2 regions of the Micromonospora sp. NPDC005710 genome follow, and region 2 is predicted to be linked to the other one. Evidence: riboswitches for the same ligand, from Rfam matches in the RefSeq annotation. Region 2 holds a riboswitch; the other holds the start of a gene.
The links. A riboswitch is a leader RNA that binds a small molecule or an ion and turns the genes downstream of it on or off. The one in region 2 is predicted to bind S-adenosylmethionine.
Positions count from the first base shown of each region.

Region 1 (14,819 bases), on a different contig from region 2:
GGTACGCGCCGCCACCGCCTCGTAGTAGTCGATCAGCGCCTGCGCGCTCTCCGGCCGCACCGCCGTGACCTGGGCGGCCGAGTGCCCGTAACCGATGTCGTCGGGGTCGGCGCTGAGCCCGAACCGGCCCGCCCACTCACCGCTCACCCAAACCTGGTCGGCGTCGAGCAGGTCGGCGACGTGGTGGTCCTGCACCCGGGTGAGGTGCCAGACCAGCCAACCCACCGGGTTGGCACCCGGGCCGGGCTGGTGGCGCAGCTGCTCGGGGCTGAGGCCGTCGACGGCAGCGCGGACGAGGTCGGGCAGCCGGCCGTACGCCTCGGTCAGCAGGTCACTCACATTCACGGCTACGCCCTCCCTGTGTCGCTTTCCGACCAGGTACCGCCGGATCCGGGCGGGCAAACCTCGGAACTACGGTGATCACATGGTCGCCGCAGTGGAGTTGTACCTGGACCCGGACGCCACCCGCCGGATCCGGGTGCTCTGGGACGCGCTGGAGGCCGAGGGAGTGCAGAGCATGCGCTCTCTGCTGGAGCAGCGCCACCGTCCGCACGTCTCGCTCATGGTGGCGCCCCGTTTCGACAGGGAGCAGGTCGTCGAGGCGCTACAGGGGACGGTGGTGGCCGCCCCACTGCGGCTCGACTTCCAGCACGCCGGCCAGTTCGTCGACCGGGTGCTCTGGCTCGGCCCGGTACCCACCCCGGAGTTGCTGGCGCACCACCGGCTGGTGCACGACCGGCTGGCCGCTGCCGGAATCCCCCTCGCGGAGCACTACCAGCCGGGGCGGTGGGTGCCGCACTGCACGCTCTCCATGCGGGTGCCGAACTCGCTGATGGCCGCCGCGGTGCGCCGCTGCCTGGAGGTGTTGCCGCTGGCCGCGACAGTGGTCGGCGCGGCGCTCACCGACCACGCGCGCGGCATCGCCCACCCGCTGCCTTGACCGTGCCTCGACCGTAGACGCGTAATGTCCGGTTTGGCGGGCCGCAGTCGGAAACCCGAAAACAAGCGGTGCGGATGTGGCCGGGCGTGGGATGGTTCGAGTGGCCGTCGTACCGGTGGTGGGCTGCTTATAGGCGGTTCACCCGGCCGGTGTGGCGCGGCGCGGGGTCACCCCGCTCCGCCCACGGCGGCTTCGACGAGGAGAGGCAGGGCCCATGCAGGCTCAGCGCAGGCCACCGCGTACCGAGCGGAGCCAGACCCGGGACGACCGGACCGGCGGCGGGATGACCGGGGCGGCGACGCCGCTGACGATCTGGGCGGCCGCCGTACTGCTCGGCCGGATCAGCGCCGGCGACGACGACGTCGAGGACGAACGGCACATCCTGCGCGGCATCGAGTGAGTTCGAGCAGTGCGGCTCAGAGCCAGCCGCGCCGCTTGAAGATCACATAGAGGGTGCTGCAGACCAGCAGCATCAACAGCAGCGCGAACAGGTAGCCGAAGCGCCAGTTCAGCTCCGGCATGTGGACGAAGTTCATGCCGTAAACGGTGCCGATGAGCGTGGGGGCGAACAGGATCGCCGCCCAGGATGAGACCTTCTTCAGCTCCTCGTTCTGGCTGTAGCTGGCCGCCGTGAGGCTGCGCATCTCCTCGTTCTGCTGCTGCGAGACGAGCGTGGCGTTGACGGTGAGGATGTTCTGCAACAGGTGCCGGAAACCGTCCACCCGCTCCACCACCTGGGTCAGGTGGTCGGTCACGTCACGCAGGTAGCGGCGCAGCTCCTCGTCCGCGCTGGCGCTGCCGGCGCCGCCGGCCAGCGAGTCGAGCACACTGAGCAGCGGCCGGGCGGCCCGCTGGAACTGGATGACCTCGCGGCTGAGGCCGTAGATGCGGCGGCTGGCGTTCGGGTCACCACCGAACACCTGGGTCTCGATCTCGTCGATGTCGTTCTCCAGCCCGGCCACCACCGGCGCGTACCCGTCGACCACCTGGTCGAGGATCGCGTACAGGATCGCCTCCGGCCCCCGGGCGAGCATCTGCACCTCGGTTTCCAGCCGCCGCCGCACCGCCGCCAGGTCGGGAGCCTCACCGTGTCGGACGGTGACCACGAAGCCCGGCCCGATGAACAGGTGCAGCTCGGAGAACTCGACCTCTTCCCGCAGGTCGTCGTAGCGGGCGGCGCGCAGCACCACGAACACGGTGTGCCCGTACCGCTCCAGCTTGGGCCGCTGGTGGGCGTTGATGGCGTCCTCGACCGCCAGGTCGTGCAGCCGAAACTCGCGGGCCAGCGAGGTGATCTGCTCGATGTCGGGCCGGTACAGCCCGATCCAGGCCATCGCGCCGTCCTGCTCCTGAAGGCAGCGGTACGTCTCGGCGAGGCCGGACGGTGAGGCGAACCGGTGGCCCCGGAGGTAGACCGCACTGTCGACCAGGCCGCCACGCGGCGCGGGGGGCGACTCCGTGGACGGCCGCTCGCCCACTCTGGTCTCGTACTCGTCGAGTTGACGGCCGAAGCCACCATCGGGGCGGAAGCGACGGCCGCCGACCATGCCCTGTCCCCTCCCCCGGTGCCGTCCGGTCCAGCCCGGGGCGCTGCTTCCCCCCTGTCTCGGGCGCGAAACCCGCCGTGGCGTCGGCCGGGTTCGGCGCACCGGCGGACGCCGGCGGCCCGGCGGGCGGATACTCACGGTGACCGCGGGTGGGATGACGGGGGACGCGCCGGTGACTGTCGACAGACGCGGCGGCCGGTTGCGGGGGTGGCTGCTCGACGCCGGCTCGGACCAGGCCGTGCAGCACCCGGGGCCGCACGCCCGCCCGCCGGAGCACCGGCACCACCCGTGGTGGAAGGTGATGTGCCTGACCGGTGTCGACTACTTCTCCACACTCGGTTACCAGCCGGGCATCGCGGCGCTGGCGGCCGGGGCGCTCTCACCGGTGGCGACGTTGGTGCTGGTGCTGGTGACCCTGCTGGGCGCGCTTCCGGTCTACCGGCGGGTGGCGGTGGAGAGCCCGCACGGTGAGGGTTCGATCGCGATGCTGGTACGCCTGCTGAGCTACTGGCCCGGCAAGTTGCTGGTGCTGGTGCTGCTCGGTTTCGTGGCCACCGACTTCATCATCACCATCACCCTCTCGGCGGCCGACGCGACGGCGCACATCGACGAGAACCCGTTCTGGCCGAGCGGGCTCAAGGGGCACGAGGTGCTTGTCACGCTGCTGCTGGTGTCGCTGCTGGGCGCGGTGTTCCTGAAGGGATTCACTGAGGCCATCGGGATCGCCGTCGTCCTGGTCGCGGTCTACCTGACGCTGAACGCGGTGGTCGTGGCCGACGCGCTGTGGCGGGTGGTGACGCATCCGAGCGCGGTGGGCGACTGGACCACCATGCTGACCACCGGGCACGGTGATCCGTGGCTGGTGGTCGGGCTGTCGCTGCTGGTCTTTCCCAAACTGGCGTTGGGTCTGTCCGGCTTCGAGACCGGGGTGGCGGTCATGCCGAGCGTACGGGGTGACCCGCAGGACTCGGAGGCACGACCGCTGGGCCGGATCCGTGGCACGCGCCGGTTGCTCACCACCGCCGCGGCGATCATGAGCGTCTTCCTGATCACCAGCAGCGTGACGACCACAGTGCTCATCCCTCCGGAGGCATTCAAGCCGGGTGGGCCGGCGAACGGGAGGGCGCTGGCCTACCTGGCGCACGCCCACCTCGGCGAGGTGTTCGGCACCGTGTACGACCTGTCCACGATCGGGATCCTCTGGTTCGCCGGGGCGTCGGCGATGGCTGGTCTGCTCAACCTCGTGCCGCGCTACCTGCCCCGCTACGGCATGGCGCCGACCTGGGCACGAGCTGTCCGGCCGCTGGTGCTGGTCTTCACCGCCGTGGCGTTCCTGATCACGGTCGTCTTCAAGGCCAGCGTGGACGCGCAGGGCGGCGCGTACGCCACCGGGGTGTTGGTGTTGATCACCTCGGCCGCGACGGCGGTGACGCTCGCGGCGCGCCGGCAGCGTCAACGCGGCCGCACCATCGCCTTCGGAGCCATCGCGGTGATCTTCGTCTACACGACGCTGGCGAACGTGGTCGAGCGCCCGGACGGCGTCAAGATCGCGGCCTGTTTCATCGGCGGGATCATCCTGGTGTCGGTGCTGTCCCGGCTGATGCGGGCCTACGAGCTACGCGTCGACCACGTCGAGTTGGACCCGGCCGCGTCCCGGATGATCGACGAACGAGCCGGGCGGCGGATCCGCCTGATCGCGCACGAACCCGACCGGCGCGACGAGGCGGATTACCGCGCCAAGCTGGCCCAGACCATGGCGGACAACGACTTCCCCGACGACAGCGACATCGTCTTCGTCGAGGTCACCGTCACCGACCCGTCGGACTTCGAGACCGAACTGCTGGTCTGCGGCAGCGTGGTCGACAGTCGCTTCCCGGTACTCAGTCTGGCCAGCTCGTCGGTGCCCACGGCACTCGCCGCCCTGCTGCTGGAGATCCGGGACCGCAGCCGTCGACGCCCCCACATCTACTTCGAGTGGTCCGAGGGCGGCCCGGCCCGCAACTTCCTGCGTTACCTGGCGTTCGGGCAGGGCGCCATCGCCTCGGTCACCCGGGAGATCCTGCGCCGCCAGGAGCCCGACCCGCACCGTCGACCGCACGTGCACGCCGGCTGACCTGCGAACGGGCGGAGCGTCGCGCACGGTGAGCGTGGTCATAACGACTGGACGGTCGACCCGTTGGTGCTGCTAGCCTCGGCGCAGGTCATGAGTGCCAGCGCGAAGCCCCGGCTCGCTGGCCGGCAACCCTCCTCCGCGGTGGGGTGCCCCGGGTGAAGACCAGGCACCGGCTCGACGTCGGTGCAAGCGTGGCCTGGCACCCAGGTCAGCACTAGACCCGGGAGAACCATGCGCATCCTCAGCACCGCCCCACCGACCGACGTCGCGGCTTCCCGCACCGGTCGACAGTCGCCGGCACTGACCCGGCGACGGCACGTGGACATGATGCGAATGTGCAGCGCCGCCTGTCGTCGCGGCACCGCGCTCTAGCACCCCCTTCCCGAACTTCCTCCCACCGGTACGCCCATCGGGCGCGCCGCCGGTGGCGCACACCAGTGCGCGCCGAGACACCACCCTTCGGAGACACCAGTGCGACTTCTTCCTGCCCTGACCCGTGCCGCTGCCCTGGGCGCGGCCACGATCCTCGCCGCCACCGCCCTCACCGCGTGCGGCGACGACAGCTCGTCCGACGCCACCACGAACCCGTACGGCCTGGCCCAGCCGGGCGTGCTGCGCGCCGGCACGCTCACCGACGCCCCACCGAACGTGTACCTCGAGGACGGCAAGTTCACCGGCTTCGACAACGACCTGCTGACCGCGGTGGCCGGCAAGCTCGGCCTCACTGTCGAGTTCGTCGGCACCGACTTCTCGGCGCTGCTCAGCCAGGTGAACAACCACAAGTTCGACGTCGGAAGCTCCTCGATCACGATCACCGAGGCCCGCAGGAAGACAGTCGACTTCGGCAACGGGTACGACTTCGGCTACTTCGGCCTGGACGTGCCGGCCGGCTCGCCGGTCACCGGCTTCGACCAGCTCACCGGCAAGCGGGTGGTGGTGGTGCAGGGCACCGTCCAGGACGACTACGCCACCGGCAAGCAGCTCAACCCGGTACGTGTGCCCGACTACAACGGCGCGATCAACCAGCTCAAGGCGGGCACCGCCGACGCGTGGATCGCCCCGGCGGAGATCGGCGAGAAGTCGGCCGCCGACAGCAAGGGCAAGATCACCGTGGCGGCCAAGCAGCTCAGCCCGGCACCGACCGCGTACGCCGTGGCCAAGGGCAGCGACAAGCTGCGCCAGGCGCTGAACAGGGCCCTCGACGAGGTCATCGCCGATGGCACGTGGAGCCGGTTGCAGGCGCAGTACTACCCGGGTCGGCCGATCCCGGCGGACTTCAAGCCGGGCAGCGCGGGGGCGACAGCACCGTCGGCGTCCGCGTCGGCGGCACCGTCCGCGTCGGCCGCGTCCTGAGCCGGTGACGAGCGAGCGGGGCGGTGGGAGGAGTAACCGATGGATCCGTTGAGCACCCTGTGGGAAACCTTCTTCGACGCCGACGCGATGCGCGAGGCGCTGCCCGAGATGCTCACCGTCGGGTTGCCCAACACGCTGATCCTGGCGGTCTCCGCCGCCCTGCTCGGCTCGGTGCTGGGCCTGCTGCTGGCCGTCGCCGGGATCTCCCGCAGCCGCTGGTTGCGCTGGCCGGCGCGGATCTACACCGACGTGTTCCGGGGGCTTCCGGCCGCGGCGACGATCCTGCTGATCGGCGTGGGGTTGGCTCCGCTGGGCATGCGGGTCTGGGGGCCGGATCCGTACCCGTTGGGCATCCTGGCGTTGTCGCTCATCGCCGCCGCGTACATCGGGGAGATCTTCCGGTCGGGTATCCAGTCGGTGGAGGCCGCCCAGGTGGAGGGCGCCAGGGCACTCGGATTCTCCTGGGCCGACACGATGCGGCTGGTGATCGTTCCGCAGGGCATCCGGCGGGTGCTGCCGGCCTGGGTGAACCAGCTCATCGCGCTGATCAAGGACTCCAGCCTGGTGTACTTCCTCGGCCTGGTGGCCAGCCAGCGGGAGCTGTTCCGGATCGGGCAGGACTATGCGGCCACCACCGGCAACGAGTCCGCGTTGCTACTGGCGGGGCTCTGCTACCTGGCGTTGACGGTCCCGCTGACGCACGTCGTCAACTGGATCGACAGGCGGCTGCGCAACGGTCGGCCGGTCGCCGCACCTGACGACGAGCGCGACGAGCCGCTGTTGCCCACCCCCACCCAGGGAGACCGCCGATGACCACCACCGGAACGACGACCTCGGTCAGCCTCGACGTACGGGACGTGCACCTCGCCTTCGGGCCGAACCGGGTGCTGCGCGGCGTCGACCTCTCGGTGCCGCGCGGCGCGACGGCCTGCGTCATCGGCCCGTCCGGGTCGGGCAAGTCAACGCTGCTGCGTACCATCAACCGGCTGATCGAGCCGGACCGGGGCGACGTGCTGCTGGACGGGCGCAGCGTGCGGGGCGACGACCCGGACGCACTACGGCAGCGGGTCGGCATGGTGTTCCAGCAGTTCAATCTCTTCCCGCACATGAGCGTGCTGCGTAATGTCACGCTGGCGCTGCGGCGGCTGCACCGGCTCGGTGCGGACGAGGCGGAGGCCGTGGCCCGGGCGCAGTTGGAACTGGTGGGGCTGGCCGGCAAGGCGGACTCTCGGCCGGCGCAGCTCTCCGGCGGTCAACAGCAGCGGGTGGCGATCGCCCGCGCGCTGGCGCTGCGGCCCGAGGTGATGCTCTTCGACGAGGCGACCTCGGCGCTCGACCCGGAGTTGGTCAAGGGCGTCCTCGGGGTGATGGCCGACCTGTCCGCCGCGGGGATGACCATGGTGGTGGTGACCCACGAGATGGGCTTCGCCCGGCAGGTCGCCGACACCGTCGCCTTCATGGACCGGGGCGTGGTGCTGGAGGCCGGCCCACCCGAGGCGATCTTCGAGCGGGCCGAGCATCCGCGGCTGCGCCGTTTCCTCGATCAGGTGCTCTGAGCCGCGAGCCGACGGGTTGCCGCCTGTCACTCGTTGGGCCCGCGCCCCAGCAGCCGGATCTCCTCGTTGTCAAGCGCGGCCTGAAGTTCCTGAAGCACCAGGTCGTCGATCTCCCGGTTGTCACGCAACCGGGTGACCTCACGCCTCTTGTGGGCGAGGACGCCGAGACGCAGTCGGCGTTCCAGCCGGCGCTCCTCGGCGGTGTTCCCACCGCTCTCGTCGAGGTCCTCCAGGTGCCGCCGGTACTCGGCCTCCAGCCGCCGCACCGAGTCAGCCTGCGCGCCGACCTCGGTGGCGACCTGCGGAAGAGCGGCCAGGCCCACCTCGGTGGCCCGCCGACGGGCGTTGCGGGCCTCGTCGACGCGCTCCGGGTCGCCACTGAGCCCGGCCCAGCGCACGACAAAAGGCAGTGTGGTGCCCTGCAGCAGCATGATCAGCACGATCACCAGCGCGGTGACGAAGATGATCAGATCGCGTTCGACGACGGGTCGACCGTTGACCATCACCGTCGGGACGGCGAGGGCGGCGGCGAGTGAGACAGCGCCCCTGAACCCGGACCAACCCGCGACGGTACCCACCCGCCAGCCGGAGGGACCTCGACCGTCGTCGTCCGCCATCCGGCGGCGACGCAGCCGCGCCGACTGCGCGGTGAGGTAGATGAAGAGCAGCCGGGTGCCGATGACGACCACCGTGACCACGAGCACGATCAGCAGAGCCCGCTCGGGCGAGGTGCTGGTGATGCTCCGCACCGAGCGGGGAATCTGCGTGCCGAGCAGAACGAACAACCCGCCGTTGATCAGGAACGTGGAGAGATCCCAGAACGCGTACGCCAGCACCCGGGACCGGGCGCGGATCACCCGTGGGCCGGCGTAGGCGAGCACCAGCCCGGCGACCACCACCGCCAGCACACCGCTGGCGTGTACCGAGTCGGCGAGCAGGAAGGCGCCGAACGGGGTCAGCACGCTGAGCGCTCCCTCGCGCAGCGGATCGTCGAGCCGCTTGCGGATCAACACCACAGCGGCCCCCACCAGCAGGCCAGCGACCAGACCACCGACGCTGGCACCGACGAACTCCTCGCTGACGCCCAGCACGCCCGGCTTGGCGCTCTCGGTCAGCAGACCCACTGCCACCGCGAAGACCACGAGCGCCGTGCCGTCGTTGATCAGGCTCTCCGCGTGCAGTGTGGTGAGCAGCTTCCGGGGCAGCCGCTTGGCCAGGCCGGTGACCGCGGCGGCGTCGGTCGGCGCGAGCACCGCGCCGAGCACCCAGGCGGCGGCGGGGTTCACCCCGAACGCCTGCGCGGCGAACGACACGGTGACCATGGTGAGCACCACGAGCACCACGGCGAGCAGCCCGATCACCGGCAGGTTGGCCCGGATCTCCCGCAGGCTGATGGTGAGGCTCTCCCGGTACAGGATCGCCGGCAGGAAGATCAGCAGGACAAGATCGGGTTCCAGGGTGACCTCGGACAGCGGCGGCGCGAGCCCGAGCAGCACTCCCAACGCGATGAGCAGGACCGGCGGGGCGACCCGGTACCGGCCGCCGAGAGTGGTGCCGACGAGGACCGTGACGCCGAGCGCCACGATCAGGATGAGCGCCTCCACGCGTACTCCCTCGGGCCATGGCCGACGGTGGACACGCCGGTGGTTCCATCTGACCGCACCGGCCGGTGGGTTCCGGCGGAAACCGGCAAGTCGCCAGGTAGCCCGAGCAGGGGCGTGTCGTCTGGCACGAGACCGGGCACCGGCATGAGGCGTGAGCTGCGAGAGAAGAGCTACCGGCTGCTTCTCCGCATGGATAGTGGTTCCGCCATGCTCCTTGATGAGCCAACAGACACGATCAGTGGCTGCGCTAGTCGCGTGCCGTGACGTAGACCCCTCGGCCGGGCTGGCCGTAAACCAAGCCCCGAGCCTTAAGTTGGATCATGACGAAGCGGATGACTGTCTCACTCACTTCGTAGAGCGCGCAAAGCTGGGAACGAGCTGCCCTGTCGAGCCAGATACAGGATTCCGATCACCCGCGGTCACTGGCCGGGTGAGAGCCCGGGCAAAGCGCCAATCGGCTCGTACGTCATTCGCCGTCGAGATGGGGCGCCACGATCTCGCGGGTGTCGGCGCTGCTCACCACCGGAACGATCTCGAATGTGACGCCCGCGCCGCGCCACCCGAGCACCCACTGCTGAAGCAGTCGCAGGTCGTCGCATCGCATGAGCTGGAAGCAGCGGCCGAAGGTGGGCTCGACCCAACTGTCCACGTACTCCAACCCGTCCGGAAGCTGACGGCCGCGGTCGCGGACCGCCCGGTACACCGGCACCATGTCGTTGTCGCGGAACCGCTCGATCACCATGAAGAGCATCGGGCATGGTAACCGGCGCTCAGGTCGGGTCGTCGGCGCGGACGCGCGCGGTGAGCATCCGCGCGGTGCGGCGGTGCCCGGCGGCTTCCTCGTCGCGGCCCAGCGCAGCGGCCAGATCGGCGAGGTGCGCGGCCACCGGGCCGACGGTGACCACTCCGCTGCCGGCGGCCAGCTCGCCGGCGGCCGGCAGCAGCTCGGCGTGTATTCGGGTCATCGTGGCCCGGTCGTCGAGGGCGTACGCCGCCCGACCGACGAGGCAGAGGCGTACCTCGCGCAGCAGATCATGCGGCCCCTCGGGAAGAGCCCGCAGGGCGGCCGCGGCGGCCTTCCGGTCGTCGGCGGCGAGCAGCAGCAACGGTCGGACCCACGGCTCGTGCGGACCCCAGTCCAGTGCCACCCAGTCGTCCACGCCGGGGCCGGTGATCGCCTGGGGGGCAGCGCCGGGGCCGGTGGCCGACAGGTCGGCGCCGATGGAGTCGGCCAGCCGCAGACCGAGCAGTGCCAGCGGGAGCAGCCCTCGGGTCAGCCCCGGCATCCCGTCGGCGCTCAGGAGGTCGGCAGCCGAGCGGTACGCCTGCGCCGCCGCGTCCGACTCGCCGTCGAGTGCCAGCCGCAGCGCGGCGTACCAGCGGGTGAAGACGTCGACCAGCGGCAGCTCGTACCGTTCGGCGAGTCGGTCGGCGGCGCGTGCGTGCGCGTCGGCGGCGGGCCGGTCGGCCAGGGCGCAGTTGGCCTGGACCAGGACGAGGTGACCGAGCACCTCGGAGGTCACCAGGTGGTGCCGGGCGGCCAGGTCGACCAGGTCGGCGCCGACCCGGGCCCGCGCGTCGGCCAGACCGACGCGGTGGAAGGAGTGCATGAAGCGGGCGTTGAGCGCGAACGCCAGCAGCGCGGGATCGCCGACGTCGCGGGCGATCGTCTCGGCCTCGCCGGCGGCACGGCGGCCGCGATCGGTGCTGGTGCCGCGCAACTCCAGCGCGAGGGTGCTCAGCAGCCGGCTGCGCTGCGCGGTGCGGGTCGGGCCGAGCGCGGCCAGGGCGTGCTCGGCGGCTCGGACGATGTGCCCGGAGAGCAGGTCGTCGTCGTTGCGCGTCCAGATGGCCGGCACGTCGAAGCCGGCCAGCGCCTCCTGGATCAGCAGGGCGTCGCCGGTGGACTCGGCGGTGGTGATCGCCTCGGCGCGCCGACGCCGCGCCTCGACCAGCCGGCCCGTCACGGCAAGCGCCCGCCCCAGACCGAGCAGCGCTGTCACCCGTCCGCGCGGTTCGACCCCGCCGGCGCTGTCGTACGCGTCGATCGTCTGACCCCACAGCCGGGCCGCCTCGTGCGGGGTGCCGCCCCGTTCGGCCCGCTCGGCCGCCACCCGGGCGTACGTCGACGCCTCGGCGGCGGCGACCGGCCCACCGGCGTGCAGCAGGTGGTACGCGAGGGCCGCCGGCTCGACGGGTTCCCGCTGTCGCAGCACCTCGGCGACTGCCGCGTGCCAGACCGCACGGCGCGGCGCGGACAGGTCGGCGTAGAGCGTGTCGCGGACCAGGATGTGGGTGAAGCGCAGCCGCCCGTCGGACTCCCGTTCGGTGAGGAACCCGGCCGTCAGGGCACGGTCCACGGCGTCCAGCACTGCCGTCGGGTCACCTGTCAGCGCGCCCAGCACGTCCGGGTCGAGGTCCCGGCCGAGCACGGCAGCCTGCCGGAGCACGGCACGGGTGGGGGCGGGAAGCTGCGCCAACCGGTGCCGGATCACGTCGCGTACGCCGGGCGGCACGGCGGCGAGACCCACCTCCCCCGCACTGGCGTAGAGCTGCGCCAGCTCACGGACGAAGAACGGGTTGCCGCCGCTGCGCCGGTGGATCGACCGGGCGGTGGCCGGGTCCAGGTCCGCGCCGGCGACGGCGACGGCCAGTTCCCCTGTCGCGGACGCGGGCAGGCCGCCGAGGTACTCCCGGACGGGTTCCAGCCCGGCGGCGCGGCCGAGGGTGGCGGTCAGCTCCGGGCTGATCTCGGTGGCCCGGTAGGTGCCGAGGACCAGCACCGGCCCGCTGGCCGGCTGTGGGCCGGTGAGTAGTGCGGTCAGCAGGTCCAGGGTGTCGCCGTCGGCGCGGTGCAGGTCGTCGAGGACCAGCAGGACCGGCCCCCGGTCGGCGACCGCCGAGAGCAGTGACGCCACCGCACGGTGTCGACGAAAACGGACCGTGGCGGGGTCGGCGGAGCCGTCGGCCGGGTCGGCGAGTGCGACGGGGGCCACCGGGTCGGCGAGCGCGTCGGTGATCTGGGTCCACGGCCAGGCTGGTGGCGCGCCCTCGTACTCCGGGCTGCGCCCCCACGCGGTGGCCCACCCCTCGGCGGCGAGTTGCCGGGTCAGGGTCTCGGCCAACGCTGTCTTGCCGGCACCGGGGTCGCCGCTGAGCAGGGCGAGCGTCGGCTGTCGGCGTCGGGCGGCGGCCTCGGCGGCGTGCCGCAGCCGGGCCAGCTCCGCGTCGCGGCCGACGAACGGTCGCTGCGCCTCCTCGGCCTGCCGCACGGGCTCCCCCGGAGCGGGGGCGGCGGCCGGTTCGGGGGGCGGGCTGAGGTGTGGTGCCTGGGCCAGGATGTCGGCTTCCAGCCGCCGCAGCTCGGGCCCCGGGTCCACACCCAGCTCGGTCACCAGGACGTGGCGGGCCTCCCGCAGCGCGGCCAGCGCGTCACCCTGCCGGCCGGCACGGTACCGGGCCACCGCGAGCAGCCGCCAGGCGTCCTCCCGCAGCGGACGGCTGGCCAGGTGTGCCGGCAGGTCCGCGGCGGCCTCGTCGGGTCGACCCAGCGCGAGGAGCGCCTCGGCCCGGCGTTCGACGGCGAGCATCCGCAGCTCGTCCAGCCGGTTGATCTCGGCGACCGCCCATGCCTCGGTGGCGCAGTCGGCGTAAGCGGGCCCGCGCCAGAGCCCGAGCGCGGCGTCCAGGGCGGCCAGGGCCGGCGCGGGGCGTTCCGCTGTCAACAGCCGGCCCGCCTCCCCGACGGCCGACTCGAACTGTCCCGCGTCCACCGCCTCCGGGGCGGCCTTCAGCACGTACCCGGGTGGTTCGGTGACCAGGATCCGGGGCGGCTGCCGGGGTGGTCGGTCGGGTTCCAGGGCGCGGCGCAGGTCGGCGACGAAGGTCCGGATCGCGCCCACCGCGCCGTCCGGTGCGACCTCCCACAGGTCGTCGACGAGACGATCCACCGGCACCACCCGACCGTGGGCGATCAACAGCCGGCCCAGCACCAGGCGCTGCCGGTGCCCCCGCAGGGCGACCGGGCCGTGCTCGGTCGCGGCGGTCACCGGCCCGAGCACGCCGAAGGTCACCGCGACGGGTGCCGTCAGCTGCCTGGTCATGGCACCAATCTAGGCGGGTGGCCCGGCCGGCACTGATCCGATGCTGACCGGCTGCTGATCACCGCCGGGCAGGCTCGTTGAGGTACGAAGGCGGCGGGCGACCGCGCCCGCCGGCACTGCTCACCAGGAAGGTTCCCCGTGGACCCCAGGATCAACGGATTCGACTACCGACGCGTCACCGTCGCCGACGGGGTGACGCTCAACGCCGCAGTGGGTGGTTCCGGGCCTGCGGTCGTGCTGCTGCACGGCTTTCCGCAGACCCACCTCATGTGGCGGCACGTCGCGGCCGACCTGGCCGCCGACCACACTGTCATCTGCCCGGACCTGCGCGGCTACGGCGACAGCGACAAGCCCCTCGACACCGACGGCGCCCGGTACGCCAAGCGCACCATGGCCGCCGACGTGGTGGCGCTGGCCGGTGCGCTCGGTCACAACCGGTTCGCGTTGGCGGGGCACGACCGCGGGGCCCTTGTCGCGTTCCGCGCCGGCCTCGACCATCCGGCGGCGATCAGTCAACTGGCCCTGCTCGACGTGCTACCCACGCTGGACATGTGGGACGTGCTGCACGGCGTCAACGCCGCTGTGGCGTTCCACCTGTATCTGATGGCGCAGCCGCCCGGTCTGCCGGAGGAGCTGATCGCGGGCAGTCCGGACGCCTTCTTCGGTCACTTCCTGGACGTCTGGACCCGTGATCCGGAGGCCCTGCCGGCGGAGGTGCGGGCCGCGTACCTGCGCGCGTCCCGCGCCGCCGTTCCCTCGATCGTCGCGGACTACCGGGCATCGGCCGGGATCGACGTGACCCACGACGCCGTCGACCGGGCGGCCGGCAACCAGCTGCGGATGCCGGTCACGGTGCTCCAGCAGGACTGGGGCGCGGCGCTGGGCTACGACGCGGCGGCGGTGTGGCGGGCCTGGGCGCCGGATCTGGACCACCAGACGGTCAGCTGCGGGCACTTCATGGCGGAGGAGGCCCCGGCCGAGGTGGTTCGGGCGCTGCGCGCCCTGCTCACCCGTTGATCGATAGGCGACCCGGCCCACGACCGTCACCATGAGGAAGAAATCCGACACTCTTCGTCACGGACGGCAGTGCGGCCGGGGCGCCGCGTCGCATCCCCTCCAGGGCCCCGAAACCGGCCGGCAATGGGCTCTGACCTGCGGGAATGCGACGTGACACCAGGTGGACGCCAACCGGTCATCGGTGATACACAGGCAGATACCGGCAGCCAACGACGTCGAGTCGCTCCAGCTTCTCGCCCACCGACCGTCCACAGGCACCGGCCCACGGGGCGTTGCCGGACGCCGGTCCTCGACCAGGGAGTTGCCGTGGGAAACCTTCGTATCCGAGCCCGCCACCAGCCGTACGAGGTCGCTGTACTGACCGCAGCACCCCTCTGCGGCATTCTGATGATGACCCTCAACGTCCGGCCGGCGTCGGTTCAGACGTCGATGCCGGAGCCCATCCAGGTTGCCTGGGAGCTGGGTCTGGTCGCGGTGGGTGTGGGCGGACTACTGGGCATCCTGTGGCCCGGCCGGCTCTCCACAGGGCTCGGCCTCGAACTCGCGTCGGTGCTTGTGCTCGGCACGATAACCGGCATGTACGCGG
Region 1 covers NZ_JBEXYP010000004.1:107,498-122,316, reverse strand. Annotated here, with positions in the region: gene ABZ406_RS07020 (DinB family protein) at 1-345, opposite strand, end outside; gene ABZ406_RS07015 (2'-5' RNA ligase family protein) at 425-940, shown strand; gene ABZ406_RS07010 (hypothetical protein) at 1,155-1,340, shown strand; gene corA (magnesium/cobalt transporter CorA) at 1,357-2,487, opposite strand; gene ABZ406_RS07000 (amino acid transporter) at 2,660-4,600, shown strand; SAM riboswitch class IV at 4,687-4,798, shown strand; gene ABZ406_RS06995 (ABC transporter substrate-binding protein) at 5,072-5,953, shown strand; gene ABZ406_RS06990 (amino acid ABC transporter permease) at 5,993-6,766, shown strand; gene ABZ406_RS06985 (amino acid ABC transporter ATP-binding protein) at 6,763-7,509, shown strand; gene ABZ406_RS06980 (Na+/H+ antiporter) at 7,536-9,113, opposite strand; gene ABZ406_RS06975 (hypothetical protein) at 9,361-9,435, opposite strand; gene ABZ406_RS06970 (DUF3303 family protein) at 9,580-9,864, opposite strand; gene ABZ406_RS06965 (BTAD domain-containing putative transcriptional regulator) at 9,884-13,216, opposite strand; gene ABZ406_RS06960 (alpha/beta hydrolase) at 13,355-14,233, shown strand; gene ABZ406_RS06955 (hypothetical protein) at 14,540-14,819, shown strand, end outside.
Region 1: another riboswitch for S-adenosylmethionine. It lies ahead of ABZ406_RS06995 (ABC transporter substrate-binding protein); the one in region 2 lies ahead of ABZ406_RS03170 (aminotransferase class V-fold PLP-dependent enzyme).

Region 2 (14,819 bases):
CGGGTGCTCGCTCTTCGAGCGGGACAAGCCGAGCACACCGGCGGCGCAACCGACACCCGGCACGGCCGGGGGCGGATCGCAGTTGGAGATCCCCACCACGGTTGCCGCCGGTCAGGTCAGCCTGCTCCAACGGCTCGGCGAGGACGGGCCGATGCGCACCCTGAGCGTCGAGCGCAACGGCGCGTGGCAGTGCGTCGACTGCGCCGGCGACGGTGTCACCTCCCGGGGCACCCTCGCCCCGGAGCTGACCGAACGGCTGCAGGTGCTGCTCGCCAACCCCGCGCTCGCCAACGAGACCGATCAGGCCCGGCGGTACCGGACCACCTGCATCGACGCGCTGACCTCAAGCCTCATCACCTCGACCGGGCTGATCACCTCACAGGACTGCCCGGGGGAGGAGCTCACCCCGGTCGCCGGGGAGATCCTGCTGCTGCTCACCCAGGCGACCCCGGCCGAGGTCAAGGGCTGACCGCGACCGAGGGTCCGGGGCCGACCCCGGCCAAGGTCAAGGGTGAGCCCGCCGGTCAGAGCACCTTGCCCGGGTTGAGCAGGCCGGCCGGGTCGAGCGCCGACTTGATCGCCTGATGCACCCGGACGCCGACCGGCCCGATCTCCCGGGCCAGCCAGTCGCGCTTGAGCAGCCCCACCCCGTGCTCACCGGTGCAGGTGCCGCCCAGGTCCAGGCCGAGCCGCATGATCTCGTCGAACGCCCGCCGGCCCCGCTGCACGCTCTCCGGGTCGGCCCGGTCGACGACGATGTTCGGGTGCATGTTGCCGTCCCCGGCGTGCCCCACCACGCCGATCGGCACCTCGCACTCGACAGCGATCCGGGCGACCCCGTCCAGGAGCGCGGCGAGTGCGCCGCGCGGCACCGCCACATCGTCGATCACCAGACCGCCGTTGCCGCCCGGGAAGGTGTCCGCCGCGAACTTCTCCATGGCCGGGTGCGCCAGCCGGCGGGCCTGGAGCAGCGCGGCCGCCTCCACCGCGTCGGTTGCCGCGTAGACCTCGTCGGCGCCGACCGCCTCGCACACCTCGGCCAGCAGCGCCAGGTCGTCGGCCGCCCTGGTGCCGGTGTCGGCGGCGGCCAGCAGCAGGGCCTGCGCGTCGGTCCGCAACCCCATCGGCCGGTATGCCTCGATCGCCCGCAGGTGGGTCTGGTCCAGCAACTCCAGCAGGCTGGGGGTCAGCCCGCGAGCCGCGATCTCGGCCACCGCCGCACCGGCAGTGGCTGTCGATCCGAAGACCGCCACCAGGGTCAGCGACTCGGCCGGGGCGGGCCGCAGCGCCACTGTCACCTCGGTGATCACGCCGAGGGTGCCCTCCGACCCGACGAACAGTCGGGTCAGGTCGTAGCCGGCCACCCCCTTGGCCGTACGCCGCCCGGTGCGCAGCACCTCACCGGAGGCGAGCACCACCTCCAGGCCGAGGACGTACTCGGTGGTCACGCCGTACTTCACACAGCACATGCCGCCCGCGTTGGTGGCCACGTTGCCGCCGATCGTTGACGACTCCCAGGAGCCGGGGTCGGGCGGGTACCAGAGGCCCTGTTTCGCCACCGCCCCGGCCAGCGCCGCGTTGACCACCCCCGGTTGGACCACCGCGATCCGGCTCACCCTGTCGATCTCCCGGATCTCGTTCATCGCGACGGTGCTGAGCACCACCGCGCCGTCCACCGCGTTCGCCGCGCCGGCCAGCCCGGTCCGGGCGCCCTGCGGCACCACTGGTACGCCGTGCCGTGCCGCCGCCTGCACGACAGCGACCACCTGCTCGGTGGTGCGCGGTCGGGTCACCACCAGCGGGACGCCGGCGGGGCACAGGTCGGCCTCGTCCCGCTGGTGCAGGCGCAGCAGGTCCGGGTCGGTGAGCACGGCGTCGTCACCGAGCGCGGCGCGCAGGTCGTCGAGGAGCGCGGTGGGGGCCATGCAGCCGAGGCTAGGTCGCCGACGGGCGATCATCAACATGATCGACTGCGCGGGATAACTTGGGCATCATGCTCTACCTGGACCGGCCGGCCTGGCCGTGGCGCGGTCGCCTCTGGTCGCATCTGATCAGTGACGTCTCGTACGCCGAGTTGCACGCCTTCGCCGAGGCGCTCGGGGCGCCCCGGCGCGGCTTCGACAGGGACCACTACGACATTCCGGCCGACCGGTTCGCGGCGGCGGTGTGGCTCGGCGCCGAGGTGGTGCCCAGCCGGGAACTGGTCCGGTTGCTTCGCGCCGCCGGCCTGCGCCGACCGAAGCACCTGGTCAGCCCGCGTTCTCCTGTTCCCCGGTGAGGTCTGCCAACTCGCGGCGCACGTTGTCCCGGGCGGGCTCCTCCCACCCACTCGCGAGCGGTGGCGACCGGAACAACGCGGGCAGCGCCAGCAGGCCGGTCAACACGGCAGCCCGCCCCGCCCGGAAGGCCGGCTCCGGCACGTGGGCGTACTCCCGGCGGATCGCCGCCGCGTACCGCTCGTATTGGGCCGGCGGCGCGGCCAGCACGGCCAGGTCGGCGTCGCACAGCAGCGCGCCGTCCCGGTCGCCCGGTGCCACTGTGTGCCCGGCGGTGAGCAGCACCAGCCGGCGCACCTCGGCAACAGTGGGCGCCGGCACCCCGAGCCCGGTGAGCGCGCTCCCGGCCAGCGCGGCGCTGTCCCGTTCGTTGGCGTCGCCGGCGGCCCGCGGGTCGTAGACCGCGTCGTGGAACCAGGCCGCCAGCCGCACCGGGTCGGCCCGCGTGGCCAGGTCGGCGTGCTGGTCGACGACATCGAGCACCGCCGTGAGGTGGGCCAGCGTGTGATAGTGCCGGTGCGGCTCCCGCCACCTGACGATCAACTGCTCGCCGGCTCGGGTGATGTCCTGATCGGGCCGCGCGCCCGCACCCCGGGCCGCCGCCCGCCATCGGTCCAACAGATCAACCACCGCCCGAGTCTCCCGCATCGGGCCCCGACGCGTGGGAAGGGAGGATTCAGCCGGCCCACCACGGGTAGTCGCGCCCATGGCCGTGGCCCGGGACAAGCGACAGCCGATGGTGCGACGGACCGCGCTGCGCGACGGCCTGGTGGACGTCGACGGCGCGCGGATCGCCGAGGCCACCGAGAAGCTGCGCCACCGCAGCCGTGCCACACTGCACGACCGGCTGCACCGGGTACGGATGGCCGGCGGCCTCGCGGTGCAGGCCGGGCTGGCCGCCGGGCTCGCGTACCTGATCTCGCACAAGGTGCTCGGCAACCCGCAACCCGTCTTCGCGCCGATCTCGGCGGTCGGCACCCTGGCCGCATCGGTCGGCCAGCGGTTCCGCCGGACCATCGAGTTGATCGTCGGGGTGGGCGTCGGCGTGGCCGTCGGTGACCTCCTGATCTACCTGCTCGGCACCGGGGCGTGGCAACTCGGCCTGGTGGTCACAGTGGCGATCCTGCTCACCATCTTCGCCGGGGCGAGCGTGGCGATCGTCATCCAGGCGGCGGCCACCGCGGTGCTGATCGTGACGCTGAGCCCGTCGACTCAGAACCTGGAGATCCCCCGCTTCGTGGACGCGTTCCTCGGCGGCGGGATCGCGCTGCTGGTCACGGCGGTGCTGCTGCCACTGAACCCGCTGCGAGTGATCAACCGGGCCGCCCGGCCGGCCCTGGACCTGCTCGCCGCCCAGCTCGACGCCACAGCGGACGGGCTGCGCCACCGCAACCGCGCCACGATCCAGGGCGCCCTGGAGAGGCTGCGCAACAACAAGGACGAGCTGGCCACGTTGGGCGAGGCGATCGAGGGGGCCAAGGAGACCGCCACCCTCTCCCCGGCCCGCTGGCACCGCCGCGACGAGCTGACCCACTACGCGGAGGCGGCCGACCCGATCGACCGGGCGATGCGCAACAGCGGCACGCTGATCCGCCGGTCCGTCACGCTCGTCGAGGACGACGAACCGGTGCCCGATCCGATGCCGGACGCGATCGGCCACCTCGCCGAGTCGGTCCGGCTGCTCAAACACGAGTTCGCCGCCGGCGAGGAGCCGGAGAAGGCCCGGGAACGGTCGCTGCGGGCGGTCAGTGAGGCCGGCCGGGCGTACGGCGCCGGGGTCGGTTTCTCCGGCAGTGTGGTGGTCGCCCAGATTCGCACCACGGCGAGTGACCTGCTGGTCGCCTCCGGGATCGAGCAGGAGGAGGCGAACCGGTGGATCCGCACCGCCTTCGGGGAGCAGGAACGCCCGGTCGGTGAGCCCGCCGAGCCCGACGAGGCACCGAAGCCTCCCACCGCCCCGCCGGTCGGCTGAGCGCCGGCCTCAGCCCAGCTCAGCCAGCGCCGAGAGCAGCCGGTCCACCTGGGCGGCGGTGCTGCCCAGCCCGATGCTGGCGCGCAGCGCGGTGGGAGGCAGGTCACGCCGACCGGTACGCCCCGCCGCCTCGCTGAGCAGACGCCGGGCCAGCGGGTGGGCGCAGAACAACCCGTCCCGTACGCCGATGTGGTGCTCGGCGGCCAGCCGCGCGGCCACCTCTGTCGAGTCCCGGCCGGCCACCACGAACGAGACGATGCCGACCCGGGGCGCGTCCGGGTCGAAGGTGTGCAGCTCGACGACGTGCGGCAGGGCGGCGAGGCCGGTCCGCAGCCGGGCCAGCAGGGCCTGCTCGTCGGCGGCCAGCGCGACCTGGTCCGCCTCGTCGAGCGCCGCGCACACCGCCGCCAGCGCCACCGCGCCGAGCAGGTTCGGGGTGCCGCCCTCGTGTCGGGCCGGGCCGGTCGCCCAGGTCACGTCGTGGGTGGCCGGCCCGACGTGGCTGGTGGCCCCACCACCGGCCAGGTACGGCGGGGCGGCGTCCAGCCAGTCCGCCCGGCCGATGAGCACGCCCGCGCCGAACGGCGCGTACAGCTTGTGACCGGACACGGCCACGTAGTCGACGTCGAGCGCGAGCAGGTCGACCGGGGCGTGCGGGGCGAGCTGGGCGGCGTCGAGCACGATCCGGGCACCGTGCCGGTGGGCGACCCGCGCCAGTTCGGCGACCGGCCACCGCTCACCTGTCACGTTGCTCGCGCCGGTCACCGCGACAAGCACCGGCAGCGCCGGGCTGCTGCCCCGACGCAGCTCGGTGAGGGCGGCGGCGAGAGCGCGTACCGCCCCGTCCGGGTCGGCGGGGACCGGCAGTCGTACCGACCCTCGTGGCCAGGGCAGCAGGTTGGCGTGGTGCTCACCGGCGAACGTGACCACTGTGGTGCCGGCCGGGACCGCCCGCGCCAGCAGGTTGAGCGCGTCGGTCGTGTTGCGGGTGAAGATCACGTGATCGTCGGCGCGCGCACCGAAGAAGTCGCCGATCGTCTGCCGGGCCTGCTCGTACGCCAGGGTGCAGCGCCGCGACAGCGCTCCCGCCCCGCGGTGCACGCTGGCGTACCACGGCAGCAGCTCGGCCACGGCGTCGGCGGCGGCCCGCGCGCACGGCGCGGTGGCCGCGTAGTCCAGGTTGATCTCGCCGGGCACCCCGAGGACGTCGAGCGACCCGGACGGCACGGTGGGCAGGGTGGGCAGCGAGGGAACGAGAGTGACGGACACGCCGGAACCTCCGGGGTCAGGGACCCCGGGTGCGACTTCGGGACGGGGTCCGCGCTTGCCCAGCACACCGATCGGGCTGGGCCCGGTCATCACCCGGGGCACCCCACCGCGAACTCGACGAGGGTTGCCGGCCAGCAAGCCGGGGCTTGACGCTGGCGCTCGTGACCTGCCCGCAGCATAGCGGCTACCGATGCGGCCGAACCAGCCGGCGACGGATGGCTACGCTGACCGCATGGACGACACCCCGCCCGGTCCACCGCTGCCGCAGTCGCCCGCCGCCCCGCCCGCGCCGGCCGCCCCGCCGATGGGTGAGACGCCCCGGATGCCGCTGCGCCGACTGGGCTGGCGGCGGTTCCTGGCGCTGGCCGGGGTGGTGCTGCTCATCGCGGCGTGCGCGGTGTTCATGGTCTTCACGCTCGGCCAGTCGCTCGGCGCGCAGGCCCTGCTGATCGGGGTGGTCGCGGCCATCCTGCCGGTGCCGGTGCTGGTCGGCTGCTTCCTGTGGCTGGACCGATACGAACCCGAGCCGCTGAAGTACCTGATCTTCTGCTTCGCCTGGGGGGCGTTCGTCTCCACCGCGGCCTCGCTCACTGTGAACGACTTCGCGGCCAACCGCTTCGCCGACTGGGGCCTGCCGTCCGCGCTCACCGGGGTGCTGGTGGCGCCGTTCATCGAAGAGCTGACGAAGGCCATGGGTCCGATCCTGCTGCTGGTGTTCCGTCGCCGCGAGTGGTCCGGGATCACCGACGGCCTGGTCTACTGCGGGCTCTCCGCGGTCGGCTTCGCGATGGTGGAGAACATCCTCTACCTGGGCGGTTTGGGGTACGCCTCCGGCGCCGACCGCTACGGCCCGGCCACCGGCATCCAGCAGGTCATCGCGATCTTCATCCTGCGGATCCTGCTGTTCGGGTTCGCCCATCCCCTTTTCACCTCGATGACGGGTGTGGGGTTGGGTATCGCCTCCCGGACCGCCGACCGGCGCATCCGGGTGCTCGCCCCGATCGGCGGCCTGCTGCTGGCGATGATGCTGCACGGCACCTGGAACCTGCTGCCCACGCTGACCCAGGCCACCGGCCAGGCCATGATCATGCTGTACGGATTCCTGGGCCTCATGGTGCCGGTCTTCTTCGGCACCGTCGGGCTGGCGCTGTGGCTGCGCGCCTGGGAGGGGCGGCTCACCGAGCGGGTCCTGCCCGACTACGTTCGCGCCGGCTGGCTCAGCCCGCCCGAGGTGGCAGCGCTGAGCAGTCTCGGCCGGCGGCACGCCGCGCGCAGTTGGGCGCGCCGGGTGGCAGGCGATTCCGGGGTGCGGGCGATGCGCAGTTACCAGTCCGCCGCCACCCGGCTGGCGCTGCTGCGCGACGGGGCGCTGCGCGGCCTGGACCGCAAACCGGCCGACCAGGAACGGACCGCCCGCGAGGAGCGGGAGTTGCTGGACGCGATCACCGCGTACCGGTCGTTCTTCGTGGGTCGCGACCCGCAGGCCCCGGCGGGGGTCTGGGACGGCAGCCGCTACCACCTGCGCTTCCCGGACGGCAGGCAGCGCCCGGTGGACGCGCCGGACGAGCCGGTGGTGCCGATCCCGGTGGTGCTGACACCCGCTCCGGCTCCGGTCGGGTACGCCCCACCCGGCTGGCCCGGCCCGCATTCGGCGCCGCCCTGGCCGCCGGCGCACCGCTGACAGGGCGGACAGCTGACGGGCTGATGAGCTGAGCCGGCTCAGCTCATCAGCGAGGTGAGGAAGTCACCGAACCCCTGGAACATCGCGATGAGCGCGGCGCCGATCGCCCGGAACATCTGCGCGGCGCCGTCCGGCCGAAAGGCCACGAAGTAGATCAGGAACGCGACACTGCCCCAGGTCAACAACTTCTTCACGAATACCGGCATCGTCCCTCCCCAGGGCCACGGTCGCCGGATGGCTTCCCGTCGTGCGGCCGGGCAAACGGTGCGCGACGGGGCCGGGTGGTCGGGGGAGGTGCGTCAGAGGTAGAGGCCGGTCGAGTCGTTGTCGTTCCGATCGGCGGCCACAGCGTGCACGTCCCGCTCCCGCAGGAGCACGTAACCGCGGCCGTGCAGCTCGACCTCGGAGCGGTCGTCCGGGTCGAAGAGTACCCGGTCACCGGAGACGATGGCGCGGACGTTCGGCCCCACCCCGACCGCCGTGGCCCAGGCGAGGCGCTTGCCGACGGCGGCGGTCGCCGGAATGACGATCCCAGCGGTGGAGCGGCGCTCGCCCTCGCTGCCCTCCATCCGCACCAGCACCCGGTCGTGCAGGAGACGGATCGGCAGGCCGGCGTCGAGATCGTTGTCGGCTGTCACGCCGCAGACGCTACCGTGTGGCCGACGGTCGCCCACCGGTGGTTACGCCGGAGGTGGTCGGGGCATTGTGTGGCGGAACCGCCCTAGGGTGTCGGAGCGGACGTATGCTTTCCGACCTGTCGCCGTCGGCGGGCCGTGTTCTTCTTCCAGGAGGTGCGCTTGAGCCGCTTCGAGCGGGTACGCGGGCAGCTTCGCCGCGCCTACCAGTCACGACAGGAGTCGGCGCACGCCGACGAGGACACATCGACTGACGCGCTGAGCGACGCGTCGGAGGCGGTCCGGGTGGCGTCGCCGGCCGTGCCGGGGCCGACCGCGCCGCCGAGCGCCAGTGTCTACGGCGCGGAACCGGAGGTGGACCTGCACAGCTCCACCTCCAGTCGCGACGACGCCGACGTTCCGCACGGCCTGCGGATCGCTTCCGCGTGGTGTTGGCGACTGATCGTGATCGGCGTGGTGGCGTGGGCCCTGCTGCGGATCGTCAGCACGGTCAAGATCGTGATCATTCCGCTGGCCATCGCGCTGCTGCTCTCCGCGCTGCTCGCCCCGGCGGTGGGCTGGCTGCTGAGGGCCCGGTTCCCCCGGTCGATGGCGACGGCGGTTGTGCTTGTCGGCGGCCTGGCCGCGGTGATCGGCACGCTGACGCTCGTGGTCAACGAGTTCATCCGCGGTGTGCCGGAGCTGAGCCAGAAGTCGTCCGAGGGTGTCCGGCAGATCCAGGACTGGCTGAAGACGGGCCCGCTGCATCTCTCCGACACCCAGCTCGACCGCTACATCGACGAGGCGCAGGCCTGGATCAACAACAACACCTCACGGTTCACCAGCGGCGCGTTGAGCACCGCGGCCACCCTTGCCGAGGTGCTGACCGGCACGTTGCTGGTCCTGTTCGCGACGTTCTTCTTCCTGCGGGACGGCAGCCGCATCTGGCGTTTCCTGGTCCGGTTGCTGCCGGTGGCCGCCAGGTGGAAGGTCGACGACGCGGGTCGCGCCTCGTGGCAGACGCTTGTCGCCTACGTCCGGGCGACGGTCCTTGTCGCCTTCATCGACGCGGTAGGCATCGGCATCTTCCTGGTCATCTTCGACATCCCGTTCGCCTTTCCGCTCGCGGCGCTGGTCTTCCTCGGCGCGTTCATCCCGATCGTCGGTGCGGCGCTCTCCGGTGGCGTGGCGGTGTTGGTGGCCCTCGTCGACAGCGGCCCGGTCACCGCGCTGATCATCCTCGCTGCGGTGATCGTGGTGCAGCAGGTGGAGGGTCACATCCTGCAACCGCTGATCATGGGCCGGGCGGTCGCCCTGCACCCGCTAGCGGTGATCATCGGTATCGCCGCAGGTGTCGTACTCGCCGGCATCACCGGGGCGCTCGTCTCGGTGCCGCTCATCGCGGTGCTGAACACCGCTGTCCGTCGGCTTGCCGCCCGGCGGGTCCCGGACACCCCACCCGACGCCGTGGTGGTCGCCGCCCAGGCCCCCTAGACCGGGACTGGATCACGCGCGAACCTGGAAAGAGTGGCCTCCCGCCAGCGGGAGACCACTCTTTCCCCGTTGGAGGGCGATCGTGTGGCTGCGCGGCGCGCAGCTCAGGACTTGGCCAGGCGTTCCAGGGCGCCCCGGGCGACCTCCGGACGGGTCGTGTACCAGAACGGGGGCAGCGAACGGCGCAGGAACGGCCCATAACCCCGGGCCGTCTCCAACCGCGAGTCGAGCACCGCGACCACGCCCTTGTCACCGGTCGCCCGGATCAACCGACCCACGCCCTGCGCCAGCCGCACCGCCGCGATCGGCACGCTCACCGCCGCGAAGCCCGAGCCGCCGCCCGAGTCCACAGCCGCCGCGCGGGCCGCCGCCAACGGCTCGTCCGGGCGGGGGAAGGGCAGCCGGTCGATGACGACGAGCTGGCAGGCGTCACCCGGCACATCCACCCCCTGCCAGAGCGACATCACCCCGAACAGGCAACTGGCCCGCTCCTCGCGGAAGCGACGCACCAACAGCGGCAGGGCCTCCTCGCCCTGGAGCAACACCGGCAGGTCGGTCCGCGCCCGCAACAATTCCGCCGCCTGCTGCGCGGCCCGCCGGGAGGAGAACAACCCGAGAGTACGACCACCGAGCGCCTCGACCAGCCCGAGCAACTCCTCCCCGGCAGCCTCGGGCAGCCCGGAGACGCTGGGGCGGGGAAGGTGCGAGGCGACGTACAGGATGCCCTGCCGGGCGTAGTCGAACGGCGAACCGACGTCGAGTGACCGCCAGCCGGGGCCCTCGGTGGCCGGTACGACGGCGCTCGGGGTCACGTCACCGGCCAGGCGACGGCCCGGCGACTCGGCGGCCGGGCGACCCGGCCCGGTGCGGGCGGCCAGCGCGGCCGCGGCGGGAGTCGGCGGGGCGGGCGGCGGCGCGTCCAGCCCGAGGGCGCGGGCCACCGTGTCGAACCTGCCGCCCAGCGCCAGGGTAGCCGAGGTGGCCACGACGGTGCGCTCGTCGTACAGGTGGGTGGCGAGGGTGCCGGCCACCGACAGCGGCGCGACGACGAGCGCCCGCCGGTTGCCGCTGTCGTTCTTCTCCACCCAGGCCACGTCGTGGTCGCCCTCCTCCAGCAGCCGCTGCGCGGTGGTGGAAAGCTCGTCCAGGGCGGCCTTGGCCTGCTGCTTGCGGACCGGGTCGGGGTCGTCGGACTTGACGTCGCCGATGGCGTCCAGGGCCGAGCGGGTCGCCGCGTCGAGCAGCGTGCACGCCTCCCGCAGTGGGGTCGGCAACCCCGCGGTGATCCGCCCGGCCGGCGCCTCGGCCAGGCCGACAGCGAGGGCGTCCCCGGCGGCGGTGAGCGCCTCGGCGGTCTCCGGGCGCAGCAGCGTACGGGCCCGCCTGGTGGTCCGGTCGATCAGCTCCGGCACCAGTTCCGCCTGGGCCGCCGAGGAGACCCGGTCGGCCAGCTCGTGCGCCTCGTCGACGATGAGCAGCTTGTGCGGCGGCACGATGTGCCGGTCGGCGAGCATGTCGACAGCGAGCAGGCTGTGGTTGGTCACCACGATGTCGGCCTCCCGGGCGCGGGCCCGCGACGCCTCGGCGAAGCACTCCTGCCCGAACGGGCAACGGGCAGCGCCGACGCACTCGCGAGCCGGCATCGACACCAGCCGCCAGGCCTGCTCGTCGACGCCCGGGTCCAGTTCGTCCCGGTCGCCGGTTGCGGTCTTCTCAGCCCAGGCGCGCAGCCGCTCGACCTGCTTGCCCAACCGGCCCGCCTCACCGAGCCACTTCACCGGCTGGGCCGGGTCAGGCTTGCCGAGCGCCCCGCCGCCGGGACGCGCCGCCGGGGCGTCGAAGAGGGCGTCCTCCGGCTCATCCTCGGTGGAGTTGTCCAGTCGGGCGAGGCAGAGGTAGTGGTGGCGGCCCTTGAGGACGGCGAACGTGGGCCGACGGCCGAGCACCGGCTCCACCGCGTCGGCGAGCCGGGGCAGGTCATGGTCGACCAGTTGGGACTGCAACGCCAGGGTGGCGGTGGAGACCACCACCGGGCCGTCCACAGTGAGCGCCGGTGCGAGGTAGGCAAGCGACTTGCCGGTGCCGGTGCCCGCCTGCACGAGCAGATGCTCGCCGCTGGCCACGCACTCCTCGATCGCGGTGGTCATCTGCAACTGGCCGGGGCGTTCCGCGCCACCGGGCACCGCGCCGACCGCCGCCGCCAGCAGCTCCGTGCCACTGGGTCGGGCACCCCGCCGCCGCCCCTTGGCACGGGCCGACGGGGTGGCGGAACCGGTGGCGGTGCGGGGCGGAGTCACCGTGCGACGGTACCCGTCGCCGCCGACACCGACCGCGCCCATCCGCCGCGTGGCGCGACGCTAACCGGCCGGAGTGGCTGGCCGACCCCGTCCGGTTACGGCCGCGCTACGACGCGTTGGGCTGTATCGGTTAGGGTGCGAATCATGCCGAGCGACATGGTCCGCGTGATCTACCGCAAGTACGACGGCAGCGCCCACCGCGACTACCCGGCCCGCCGGCTCACCGAGGACGATCTCGGCGTCTGGCTCGGCGTGCCCGAGGGCACCGAGTCGGTCTACCACGGCCGGCCCTCGGTGGAGAAGATCCCGTTCGTGCTGCTGGTGCCACACCGCGCCTGGTGGACGGCCATGTTCAACCCCCCGCCCCGCACCAGCGAGGTCTACTGCGACATCGCGACCCCGGCCCGCTGGGAGTCCGACGACACCGTCCACCTGATCGACCTCGACCTGGACGTCGTCAGGCGTCGGGCCACCGGCCTGGTGGAGCTGCTCGACGAGGACGAGTTCGCCGAACACCGGGCCCGGTTCGGCTACCCGGACGACGTGGTGGTCGAGGCCGAGGCTGCGGCTCAGCGGCTGTTCGGGGCCCTGGGCGACGGCACCGAGCCGTTCGCCACCGCGTACCGCAAGTGGTTGGCACTGGTGGTCTGAAGGCCGCACGCCCGGGCGGGCCGGCTCACCAGCGTGGTGGCCAGCCGTCGTCGGTGCCCAGCGCCGGCAGGTCGGTCAGCTTCTCCGGGTTGAGCTGGTTGTAGATGGCGGTGATCCGGCCCTGGTCCACAGCGAACGCGGTGACCAGGCGGATCGGCCGCCCGTCGCTGTGCACGGTCTCCAGATGCAGGCCGAGCGCGCCGTCGACGAGCACGGGCCGAGCCAGCACCCGGTGGGCGTACCGGCCGGTCCGGCCGAACAGGCCGAGCGTGAGGCGACCCACGGCGTCCGCGCCGAGCACCGGCCGACGGGCCGCCGGGTAGTGCCCGCCCGAGTCGCCCACGAAGACCACATCCGGTGCCAGCACCTGGACGAGCTGGTCCAGCTCGCCGGACTCGGTGGCCGCGACGAACGCCTTGAGGACCCGGCGCTGCTCGGCCGGGTCGGCGGTGTGCCGGGGCACGTCCGGCGCGGTGACCGCCCGGCGGGCCCGGGAGGCGAGTTGCCGGGCGGCCACCTCGGTGGTGCCGAGCACCCCCGCGACCCGGGCGAACGGCAGCGCGAACACGTCGTGCAGCACCAGCGCGACCCGCTGCTCGGGTGCGAGCCGTTCCAGCACCACCAGCAGCGCCGTGCCGACCTGGTCGGTCCGGACCGCCCGCTCCGCCGGGTCGGGCGCGTAGCCGTCGGCCGGCGCTCGGCCGCCCAACTGGCTCACCACCGGCTCGGGCAGCCACTGCCCGGGGTACGCCTCGCGGCGGACCCGCGCCGAGCGGAGCACGTCGAGGCAGATCCGGGCGCAGGTGGTGGTCAGCCACGCGCGCAGGTCACGGATCTCGGCGCGGGCCGCCGGCTCGGCCAGCGCCCCGGCGTAGCGCAGCCACGTCTCCTGCACCGCGTCCTCCGCCTCGCTGCGGCTGCCCAACATCCGGTGGGCCACCGCGAGCAGTCGGCCCCGCTCCGCCTCGAACTCCGTCGCCAGCTCCCGCACGACCCACCACCCCTTCCGGTCGGCGTTCCGGTCCCCATCCTCCCGTTCGCCGGGCGCGCCGGCAGCCCCGCCGGCCCGCCGGGCCGGCGCCCTCGGCGGCCGAAGGTTGGGGTGCCGGTCGACGGCCAGGGCGGGAGGTGGCCCTCGGCGGGCGGATCGGCGGTGGGTGGGCGATGATCCGTGCATGAGCGAACCCCAGCAAGGGCGGATCTCGGCGCCGGACGGCGGGCCCGTTCGGGACCTGCTGCGGGTCACCGCGCCGGTGGATCTCGGCGCGATCGACCCACGGTCCATGCCCGGTCTGCCGGAGCTCGCGGGCCGTGGTGAGCACCGTAAGACCTGGGCCCGGGAGCAGGTGCAGCTGGTCGGCGAGGAGTTGGGCCGCCAGCAGGAAATGCTCTTCGCGATGGCCAAGGCCGGGTCGGAGCGACCACGGCAGCGGGTGCTGCTGGTGCTCCAGGCCATGGACTGCGGCGGTAAGGACGGCACTGTCAAGCGGGTGGCCGGCGCGATGAACCCGCTGGGCCTGCACATTCGCTCGTTCGGGCCGCCGACCCGTCAGGAGCTGCGGCACCACTTCCTCTGGCGGATTCGCCGGGAGCTGCCACCGCCCGGGTACGTGGGGATGTTCAACCGTTCGCACTACGAGGACGTGTTGATCGCCCGGGTCGGCTCACTGGTGCCGGAGACCACCTGGCGAGCCCGCTACGACGAGATCAACTCGTTCGAGCAGGAGCTGACCGAGGACGGCGTCACCCTGATCAAGGTGATGCTGCACATCTCGTACGACGAGCAGGGCAAACGCCTGATGGACCGACTCACCGACCCGCGCAAGCACTGGAAGTACAACCCCTCCGACATCGACTCGCGGGGGCACTGGGACGACTACCAGGCCGCGTACGCCGAGGCCCTGAGCCGGTGCGGCACGGACGCCGCGCCCTGGTTCGTGGTGCCGGCGGACCGCAAGTGGTACCGGGACTGGGCGGTCGCCCATCTGCTGCGTGAGACGTTCGACACGCTCGACCTGGGGTATCCGGCAGCCGATTTCGACGTGGCGCGGGAGCGGAAGCGCCTGTTGGCTGGGGGAGCGGGTGCGGGTGGGGCAGCCGAGATGAACGGCAGGTGAACGAGCGGTGAATGGTGCCTGGCCAGGGGTGGGCCGGCGAATTCCCCGTTCAGCCGTTTCCTAGCATTCACCGAGCGGGCGCTCTCGGGTGCCGCCACCCTTCCACCGACGCGACGAGGTCTGTGCTGTGAAGTTTTCCTTCCGCCCCACCGAGGGCGCCTTCTACGAGCTCTTCACCAGGGCCGCGCAGAACCTGGTCCGGGGCACCGCGCTGCTCAACGAGCTGGCCCTGCCCGGCGTGGACGTGCAGTCCGTCAGCGAGCGGCTCACCGAGGTCGAGCACGACAGCGACCAGATCACCCACGACCTGTACAAGAAGATCAACTCGACCTTCATCACCCCGTTCGACAGGGAGGACATCTACCGGCTCGGCTCACTACTCGACGACGTGATGGACCACCTCGAGGCGGTGGGCGACCTGCTCTACCTGTACGGGCTGACCGAGCTT
Region 2 covers NZ_JBEXYP010000002.1:172,575-187,393, reverse strand. Annotated here, with positions in the region: gene ABZ406_RS03195 (hypothetical protein) at 1-469, shown strand, start outside; gene ABZ406_RS03190 (FAD-linked oxidase C-terminal domain-containing protein) at 525-1,925, opposite strand; gene ABZ406_RS03185 (DUF4031 domain-containing protein) at 1,994-2,278, shown strand; gene ABZ406_RS03180 (metal-dependent phosphohydrolase) at 2,250-2,906, opposite strand; gene ABZ406_RS03175 (FUSC family protein) at 3,013-4,248, shown strand; gene ABZ406_RS03170 (aminotransferase class V-fold PLP-dependent enzyme) at 4,258-5,517, opposite strand; SAM riboswitch class IV at 5,564-5,684, opposite strand; gene ABZ406_RS03165 (PrsW family intramembrane metalloprotease) at 5,708-7,198, shown strand; gene ABZ406_RS03160 (hypothetical protein) at 7,237-7,404, opposite strand; gene ABZ406_RS03155 (co-chaperone GroES) at 7,498-7,836, opposite strand; gene ABZ406_RS03150 (AI-2E family transporter) at 7,972-9,306, shown strand; gene ABZ406_RS03145 (ATP-dependent DNA helicase) at 9,411-11,645, opposite strand; gene ABZ406_RS03140 (DUF402 domain-containing protein) at 11,748-12,254, shown strand; gene sigJ (RNA polymerase sigma factor SigJ) at 12,280-13,245, opposite strand; gene ABZ406_RS03130 (PPK2 family polyphosphate kinase) at 13,430-14,371, shown strand; gene ABZ406_RS03125 (DUF47 family protein) at 14,499-14,819, shown strand, end outside.